2 regions of the Psychrobacillus sp. FSL K6-1415 genome follow, and region 1 is predicted to be linked to the other one. Evidence: riboswitches for the same ligand, from Rfam matches in the RefSeq annotation. Region 1 holds a riboswitch; the other holds the start of a gene.
The links. A riboswitch is a leader RNA that binds a small molecule or an ion and turns the genes downstream of it on or off. The one in region 1 is predicted to bind S-adenosylmethionine.
Positions count from the first base shown of each region.

Region 2: it holds a riboswitch for S-adenosylmethionine, as region 1 does, so the genes downstream of both, MKY60_RS08855 (MetQ/NlpA family ABC transporter substrate-binding protein) here and MKY60_RS01215 (O-acetylhomoserine aminocarboxypropyltransferase/cysteine synthase family protein) in region 1, are expected to answer to the same signal.

Region 1 is NZ_JBBOOQ010000001.1:238,675-243,034, forward strand. It holds gene MKY60_RS01205 (methyl-accepting chemotaxis protein) at 1-175, opposite strand, end outside; gene MKY60_RS01210 (pyridoxal phosphate-dependent decarboxylase family protein) at 159-1,802, opposite strand; SAM riboswitch class I at 2,076-2,190, shown strand; gene MKY60_RS01215 (O-acetylhomoserine aminocarboxypropyltransferase/cysteine synthase family protein) at 2,304-3,596, shown strand; gene MKY60_RS01220 (homoserine dehydrogenase) at 3,727-4,360, shown strand, end outside.
Region 2 is NZ_JBBOOQ010000001.1:1,900,874-1,905,233, reverse strand. It holds gene MKY60_RS08870 (carbon-nitrogen family hydrolase) at 1-489, opposite strand, end outside; gene MKY60_RS08865 (pyridoxal phosphate-dependent aminotransferase) at 575-1,738, shown strand; gene MKY60_RS08860 (PPC domain-containing DNA-binding protein) at 1,773-2,279, opposite strand; SAM riboswitch class I at 2,433-2,548, shown strand; gene MKY60_RS08855 (MetQ/NlpA family ABC transporter substrate-binding protein) at 2,641-3,462, shown strand; gene MKY60_RS08850 (methionine ABC transporter ATP-binding protein) at 3,520-4,360, shown strand, end outside.

The sequences.
Region 1 (4,360 bases):
CAGATACTAATTGTAGTGTAGTTTCGAATTGATCGATAACGTAATCGTCTATAATTGCTTTAGAGAAGATGAACAATATTAAACTAAAAATGATAGAGAATAGCGCGATCGGTACTATAAAACTTAGAATATATTTATATAACATAGAACTTTTTAATTTAGAAAATAACTTCATCTTTTACAGCCTCCATTGTAGTGATGGAATGATGAAGGGAATCTACCATTGCTGAGATGTGCTCCACTTCGGTATACGGTGAAATAGAAAAGAATTTCGCTGCTGCAACAGGAACCAGTTCATCTGAATCACAAACTGCTACAGTGCATACACGAGTTGTATCACCGAAAAAGACATCATCACGATGTTTCCCTAACACTTCAAATAGCGATGAATTTAAAGCATTGATTTCTTTTACTTGTGCCAGTGAATAACGGCCAGCTTGTTCATCTCTCCAATTCAATCCTTTTTCATAATAGCGATAAGCAGTAATAGGTCCGATATTCGATTCATTTACCACATATAATGAAGGAATCTTTATAGCTAATTGCTCCTGGAATGCTAAATTCACACGAACATAATTTGCTAGGAGCTGTTGGTATCCCGTCTTACCAAACGCCAACAATGCAGCATAAATGGCAATCGAACTACCCATACGTGAGCATTCTAACGTATAACCAGTGTGATACGATCCATACCCTCTATTTCCAACATATGGCGTATCAAAATCTTCTAAGTCCAATAAACCTAGATATTTACCTTCCTTCACTAAAAACAGACTCGTTAAGTAAGGAGTTTGTCCAAGCTTTTGGAAATCAAAACATAAACTATCAGCCAATGAAATATACTGCATTCGTTCACGAATATGTTGAAGACTTACTAGCACTTCTTGTTCAAAATGTAGAGGGTTATTTTCGAAATCATAATCATTAAAGAACGCATAAAATCCACCAAGTGCAGAATCCGCATGAATATGGATAGGTTTCAAATTATATTTACCTTCGAAAGCTGTGGCCATTTCTTTAATTGCTTTTACATCGTCAATAGCAAAGTTATCTGTTGCACCAGTAGTTGCAACTATATACACAGGAATGCCGCCTTTTTCAATAACTTCCGTTAATCGCATTTCCAGATCTTCCATGTCCATAGAATGATCCGCCCCAGCTTTGACACGAACAAGATGATTGCTTCCAATACCAACAGCCTCTACAGACTTCAATAAACTATAATGTGCATTTTCAGATGCAAAACAGTATAAGTTATTTGGAACGCCTTCTTCTTTTGCGTTAGGGAACTGTTTTGCTATTGCCATACGCAAGCCACTGAACACAGCGCCTTGACCGCCCCAAGTTGTATAACCAAAGCTTTCAGTAAAATCATATCCAACTAGCTTCGACATCATGGAGACCACTTTTACTTCACATTCAGCTGCAGCTGGTCCGTAAACATCCCATAAGTTATTACCATTTAATAATGAGTTAGTTAATAGTCCAAGGACGCCGGGAATACTTGCCATTGGCAAAACATTTGTTACGAAGTTTCGTGTATGATATGGATGACCCTTCATTAAATCAGTCAATTCTCCAACTACTTCGTCCATTCCTTTGCTATTTAGCGGTACTTCGTAATCTTCCATTAACTCTTTATAAAAGTTTGCGGAACGTTCTTGTATCGGTCCAAGCATCGTTTTATTTGGGTCTTTCAAAGCATCCATGGATGTTAATATTGTTTCTACGTAGCCTAATAGCTGTTCTCTCTGTTTTCCATTACCATCTTCACTTTGGAAAAGCTGTTGTATATTCTTCATTTTTTCACCCTTCTTGGTCAATATTTACTATCGTTAGATATATCTTATAGTTCGTTATACTCCCGTATAGTATATACTTATTAGACTATAAAAGACTAGAAATTTCGTCACAAATTGAAAATAAAGAATACTTTAGAATATTTGTAATATTTATGCAAATGGAAGCTTTTGAAGGGGATAAGCAAAATATTTTTTAACTTTTTGAAAAAGTGTTGACAAATAGTTTGATAGAAATCTATACTGTGTAACAAGATGGAAAACTAAATTTAAATACTCTTATCAAGAGTGGCGGAGGGAATAGGCCCTACGATGCCCGGCAACCAACAAGTTCTTAACTTGGAAAGGTGCTAAATCCTACAAATTCTAATACGAATTTGGAAGATAAGAGGAGGAACATGCGAATTTGCACCCTCTTCTTAATTGAAGAGGGTTTTTTGTTTGTTCTAATCCTCCTTCGCCTCCATAAGCGTCCATCTAAACTACATTTTAGGAGGAATTCAAATGACAAATCTTCAAAAAGAAACACTACTTTTACATGGTGGCCAACAACCAGATCCAGTGACAGGCTCACGAGCAGTACCTATTCACAAGACTACATCATTCGTATTCAAAAATACAGAACATGCGCAAAACCTATTTGCTCTTGCGGAAACTGGTAATATCTATTCTCGTATTACGAATCCAACGGTGGATGTTTTTGAACAAAGAATTGCATTATTAGAAGGAGGGACAGCAGCAGTTGCACTTTCTTCTGGAATGGCAGCTATTGCATTTTCTATTTTAAATATTGCAGGAGCGGGAGATGAAATTATTGCTGCCGAAAATTTGTATGGTGGCACATTTAATTTATTCGCTCATACATTGCCGAGATATGGAATTACAGTGAAGTTTGTAGATTCAACTAATCCAGAAAATTTCCGAGCAGCAGTTACGGATAAGACAAAAGCGTTTTTTGCAGAAATCATTGGAAACCCTAGCTTAAATGTATTAGATGTTGAAAACGTAGCAGCTATTGCTAACGAAGTAGGAGTTCCATTGTTGGTAGACAGTACTTTTGCTACTCCATATGGATCGAATCCTATTAAGCATGGTGCACATGTAGTGATTCACTCGGCAACTAAATGGATTGGCGGTCATGGAACAACTATAGGTGGGGTTGTCATAGATGGAGGAAACTTCAATTGGGACTCTGATAAGTTCCCTGGATTCACACAGCCGGATGTAACCTACCATGGTTTAAGATACGGAATAGATGTTCCGAGCGTAGCGTTTGCAGTGAAATTACGTGTTCAATTGCTTCGTGATTTTGGTCCAACTCTAAGTCCTGAAGCCGCTTTCTCCTTTCTACAGGGATTAGAAACACTTCATTTACGCGTACCAAAGCACAATGAAAATGCGCAGAAAATTGCGGAGTACTTAGAAAACAATGAACAAGTGACTTGGGTTAATTACTTAGGTTTAGAAAGTCATCCTTCACATGAGCTTGCTAAAAAATACTTGCAGAATGGTTTTGGCTCGATCCTAACTTTTGGGGTTAAAGGTGGTAAAGAAGCAGGACGCAATATTATCGATAATATAGAAATTTGGTCGCATGTAGCTAACGTTGGCGATGCCAAATCACTAATAATCCACCCAGCATCTACAACACATCAGCAGTTAACTCCAGAGGACTTAGTGAAATCGGGAGTTTCAGAAGACTTAATCCGCTTGTCTGTAGGGCTAGAGGCAGTCGAAGATTTACAGACTGCACTCGATAAGGTACTCCTAGGAAAAACAAATGTCCTCTCTAGGTAGAATTTTATTGATAATTGAGTGAAAATAGGCTACAATATGTAAAATAGTTCTTCTAATATAACTGCGAATAAATTTTACTAATAAAAGCAAATTGGAACTCAATTGTGCGGATTCATTTGGAGGAGATAGCATGGCGACGATAAAAGCAGCAATCCTAGGTTTCGGAACAGTGGGGCAGGGTATTTACCACATTGTAAATGAAAAAAGAGAAGATCTTAAAAAGTCTTTAGGCTTAGATTTAGAAATTAGTGCGGTTCTCGTAAACAATGTTGGAAAAGAGAGAATAGCTACACCCGGTGTCCTAGTTACTGATAACTTTGAGGATATTATCAATATTCCTGGTCTTCAAATAGTCTTCGAGGCAATCGTAAATGAGGAACCTGCATATAACTATCTATGTAGAGCGATTGATAAAGGGTGTCACGTTGTAACAGCTAATAAAGTGATGTTTTCCAAGTATAGTATCCCATTGCATGAGCGTGCAAAGTCTCGTGGAGTATTTATCGGATATGAGGCAACAACAGCAGGCGGAGTTCCGGTTATTAAGACATTGAAAAACTTACTACAAGTTAACTCAGTAAAAAGAATTCAAGGTATCTTAAATGGCACATCAAATTACATTTTGACACAAATGAGACAAGATGAATGTCAATTTGATGATTCATTAAAAGAAGCGCAGGACCTTGGCTATGCAGAAGCAGATCCATTTAACGATGTGTCCGGGCAAGATGCATTCCGTAAACTGATGATTCTAAGTGCACTTG
Region 2 (4,360 bases), 1.7 Mb from region 1:
AATTTTCGCTCCTGCCAATGAATGGGCACGGAACCACTCTGGAAAACGCAAATCATAACAGATAACGCCACCCATTTCGACATCATTCAGCGTGAAGATATTTTTGCTTGTTCCTGCCTCTAAGTATAGATGCTCATCCATTAATTTAAACAAATGCGCTTTATCATATTCAGCAATCAGCTCTCCAATATTATTTACTACGTACATCGTATTAAAGAAATGATTGTTTTTTTTTGTTGAAACGGAGCCTCCAATAATATGAATATGTAACTCACTAGCTAACCGAGTTAGGAGATTTTTAGTTTCTTCTCCGTTTATATCAGCTGTTACTTCAAGGTTTGTTAAGTCATAACCAGTATTCCACATTTCAGGCAGTACGACGATTTCTGCATTTAACATCGCTGCTTTCCGAATCTTTTCTTCTACTTTTCTAAAATTTTCTTTTGGGTTACCAAAAGCTATATTTAATTGGACACATGCAATTCTCATTTTTGACACCCCTATAGACATAATAATAAAAAGGTTATAAGATTTGACTAACAAATGCAACTTATTAGAAAACGAGGTTACGAACATGGAATTTTCAAACCGTTTAAAAAATCTACCTTCACAGTTTTTTGCTACACTAGTAAAAAAAGTTGGAGACGCAGTTTTAGAAGGTAGAGATGTGATTAATCTTGGACAAGGTAATCCTGATCAGCCTACTCCTGAGCATATTGTACAAGCACTGCAGGAAGCGGCAGCCAATCCATTAAACCACAAGTATAGTCCATTTCGTGGAACTGGAGAATTTAAAAAAGCGGCAGCCAATTTCTATAAACGAGAATATAATGTTGACATTGACCCTGAAACTGAAGTAGCGATATTATTTGGCACTAAAATTGGCTTAGTAGAGCTCCCGTTGGCACTGATGAATGAAAATGATTTAATGCTACTTCCTGACCCAGGCTATCCTGATTATTTATCTGGGGTAGGACTTGCTAATGTAGCGTTTGACACGATGCCATTACTCAAGGAAAATAATTTCCTTCCTGATTACAGTTCCTTAACAGAGGAGCAAAAACAAAAAGCTAAACTTATGTACTTAAATTATCCAAATAACCCCACTGGCGCTATCGCTAATTTAGACTTTTTCCAAGAAACTGTTTCGTTGGCAAAAGAAAAGGACATTGCCATTGTCCATGATTTTGCATATGGTGGAATAGGTTTTGATGGAGAGAAGCCAATTAGTTTCTTACAAGCTGATGGTGCAAAAGACGTAGGTATTGAAATGTACACATTGTCCAAAACGTATAATATGGCTGGCTGGAGAGTTGGTTTTGCTGTTGGGAACGCTAAAATTATTGAAGCTATAAATATAATTCAAGACCACTTATTTGTTAGTCTCTTCCCTGCCGTACAGGATGCTGCAACGGTTGCACTCAATAATAGTCAAGAATGTGTAAAGGAATTAGTGGATTTATATGAGGGCAGACGAAATGCTCTTATTGAATCTTGTAACAGTATTGGTTGGCAGGTGAATGCACCAAAAGGTTCCTTTTTCGCATGGTTACCTGTTCCCGATAATTTTACAAGTGAAGCTTTTGCTGATTTACTTTTGAACGAAGCCGATGTAGCAGTTGCTGCTGGTAATGGGTTTGGTGGATACGGCGAAGGGTATGTTCGCGTGGGTTTATTAGTGGATGAAGTTCGATTAAGAGAAGCAATTACACGCATTGGAAAGCTTAATTTATTTTAAAAAAGTGCAGCCCATTAATATAGGGCTGCAATTTTCATTTATGTAGATGATTAGGTTTTTCTTTATTCGTTTCTACAGGATAAAACTGATTAGCTCCTGTTTCTTCGTCAAACTGTCTCTTAAACTCCATATCAACAGTTTCTGCCAACACTAGGTCTACTGTAATAACAGGATTTTCACCTTTAATAAAATGACCACCAAAAATATTGCCATTTTGGTCACATATTGTACCGTGGAAATGCGTTTCAAATTGATCATCTCTTTGGCATACAACTCCTGTACCCTGCAAGAACTCAATTGGCCCCTCTTTCACAACAAGATTATTGTATCCTACACCTATAGGGGAATCTTCATTTGGTACTAAATACACAAATCCACATCTTTGAAAACTACCAAAACAACTAAGAATTGTAGCGGATTGAATTCCATTTACTTTACACAATTCCTCTATCCCTTCCAGCAGATCAGTTCCATAAACTAAACGTGCGCTCACTATCTTCCCTAGCTGCCCTACAGCATAATTTGCTCTAATTTTTGACAACGCTTACACACTCCCTATGTATAATTATTTATTGTTATTAAACATAAACTAATTCGAATGATATATGCAACTATAAAAAAAGTCTGTTGACTTTAATAATTTGATGTAGTAAATTATATTTTATGAACTGTTGGAAAACTTAATAGCTGATATCTCTTATCAAGAGTAGCTGAGGGACTGGCCCTATGAAGCTCGGCAACCATCCATATATTTTTTGTATATGGAAAGGTGCTAAATCCTGCAAAACATTTTGTTTTGATAGATAAGAGAGGACAAACGTATGTATGCGCCTCTCTTTCTACTGGAAGAGAGGCTTTTATATTTATACAACGTTCTTAATAATTATTCGGAGGAATGACAAATGAAAAAGATTGGTTTTTTATTATCAACGGTATTATTAACTGGAACTCTTGCAGCTTGTGGGTCTGACGCTGCGTCAGAAGCTAAAGCAATCAATGAAGACAAAATAGTAGTAGGAGTAACTGCCGGACCACATGAACAAATTGTAGAAGTAGCTGCAGAAGTGGCAGCTAAAGATGGTTTAGAAGTAGAACTTAAAGTATTCTCTGATTATATTCTACCTAACACTGCATTATCAGAAGGTGATTTAGATGCGAATAGCTATCAACACGAACCTTTCCTAGACACGTTTAACGAGGATCACAGTACTGACTTAGTACCAGTAGGAAAAACAATTTTAAATCCAATGGGTGTATATTCAGAAAAATATAAGTCAATTGATGATCTACCAGACGGTGCAACTTTTGGTTTGCCAAATGATCCAACGAATGGCGCGCGTGCACTATACATTTTAGAAGAACATGGCTACATCAAAATTAAAGAAGACAAAAGAGAAACAGCTAGTATTTATGACATTGAAGAAAATCCAAAAAACCTGGAATTTATTGAACTAGAAGCTGCTCAAATACCAAAACAATTAAGTGAAGTAGATGCAGCTGCCATTAATACGAACTTTGCACTTGAAGCAGGAATTAGCCCAAAAGAGGACTCTATATTATTAGAATCTTCTAACTCACCTTATGTAAACTTTGTGGTTGTTCGTGCGGAAAATAAAGATGATCCAACGATTCAAAAATTTGTAAAAGCATATCAATCGGAAGAAGTACGAAAGTTTATCGAAGAAGAGTTTAAAGGTTCTGTATTAGCTAGCTGGGACGAATAATGGACTTGAAAACGTTACCGACTTCGGTAGCGTTTTCTTTAGAAAGGAAGATAGTAAATGATTGAGTTAGAAAATGTATCGAAAGAATTTAAAAGCAAGAGTGGAATAGTAAAGGCAGTAAACCAAGTAAATATTCAGGTAAATAAAGGAGAAATTCATGGAGTCATTGGATATAGCGGTGCTGGTAAAAGTACACTGATTCGATGCGTAAATTTACTCGAACAGCCAACGGAAGGCAAAGTTTTTATTAACGGTGTTGAACTTACTTCCCTTCCCCTCCCTAAATTGCGTGAAACCCGCAATAAAATTGGCATGATATTTCAAGGATTTAATCTATTAAAAACAGCAACTGTTTATGATAATATCGCCATTCCACTTAAGCTACTTGGATATAATAAAGCGCAAGTAAAAAAACGAGTGGATCAATATTTAGAAATAGTTGGATTAACTGACAAGCATACAAACTATCCAAACCAGTTATCTGGTGGCCAAAAGCAGCGTGTTGCAATTGCCCGTGCACTAGCGCAGGAACCCGAAGTATTGCTTAGTGATGAAGCAACAAGCGCACTGGACCCAGAAACTACTGATTCCATATTAGATTTGCTTCTAAAGATAAATCGAGAATTAGGTATTACTATACTTTTAATCACGCATGAAATGAATGTCATTCAAAAAATTTGTGATCATGTATATGTCATGGAAAATGGAGAAATTGTTGAACAAAATACAGCTATTAATCTATTTACTAACCCTACACACCCTACAACTAAAAAGTTTTTAAATACAATAAGTCAGCGTAATTTATCCACTTCTTTAATTTCTCAGTTAAATGTTACGGGTGCAGTCACTCGCTTAACATTTGTCGGAGAAAGCACTGGAAAACCTTTATTAGCTGAAG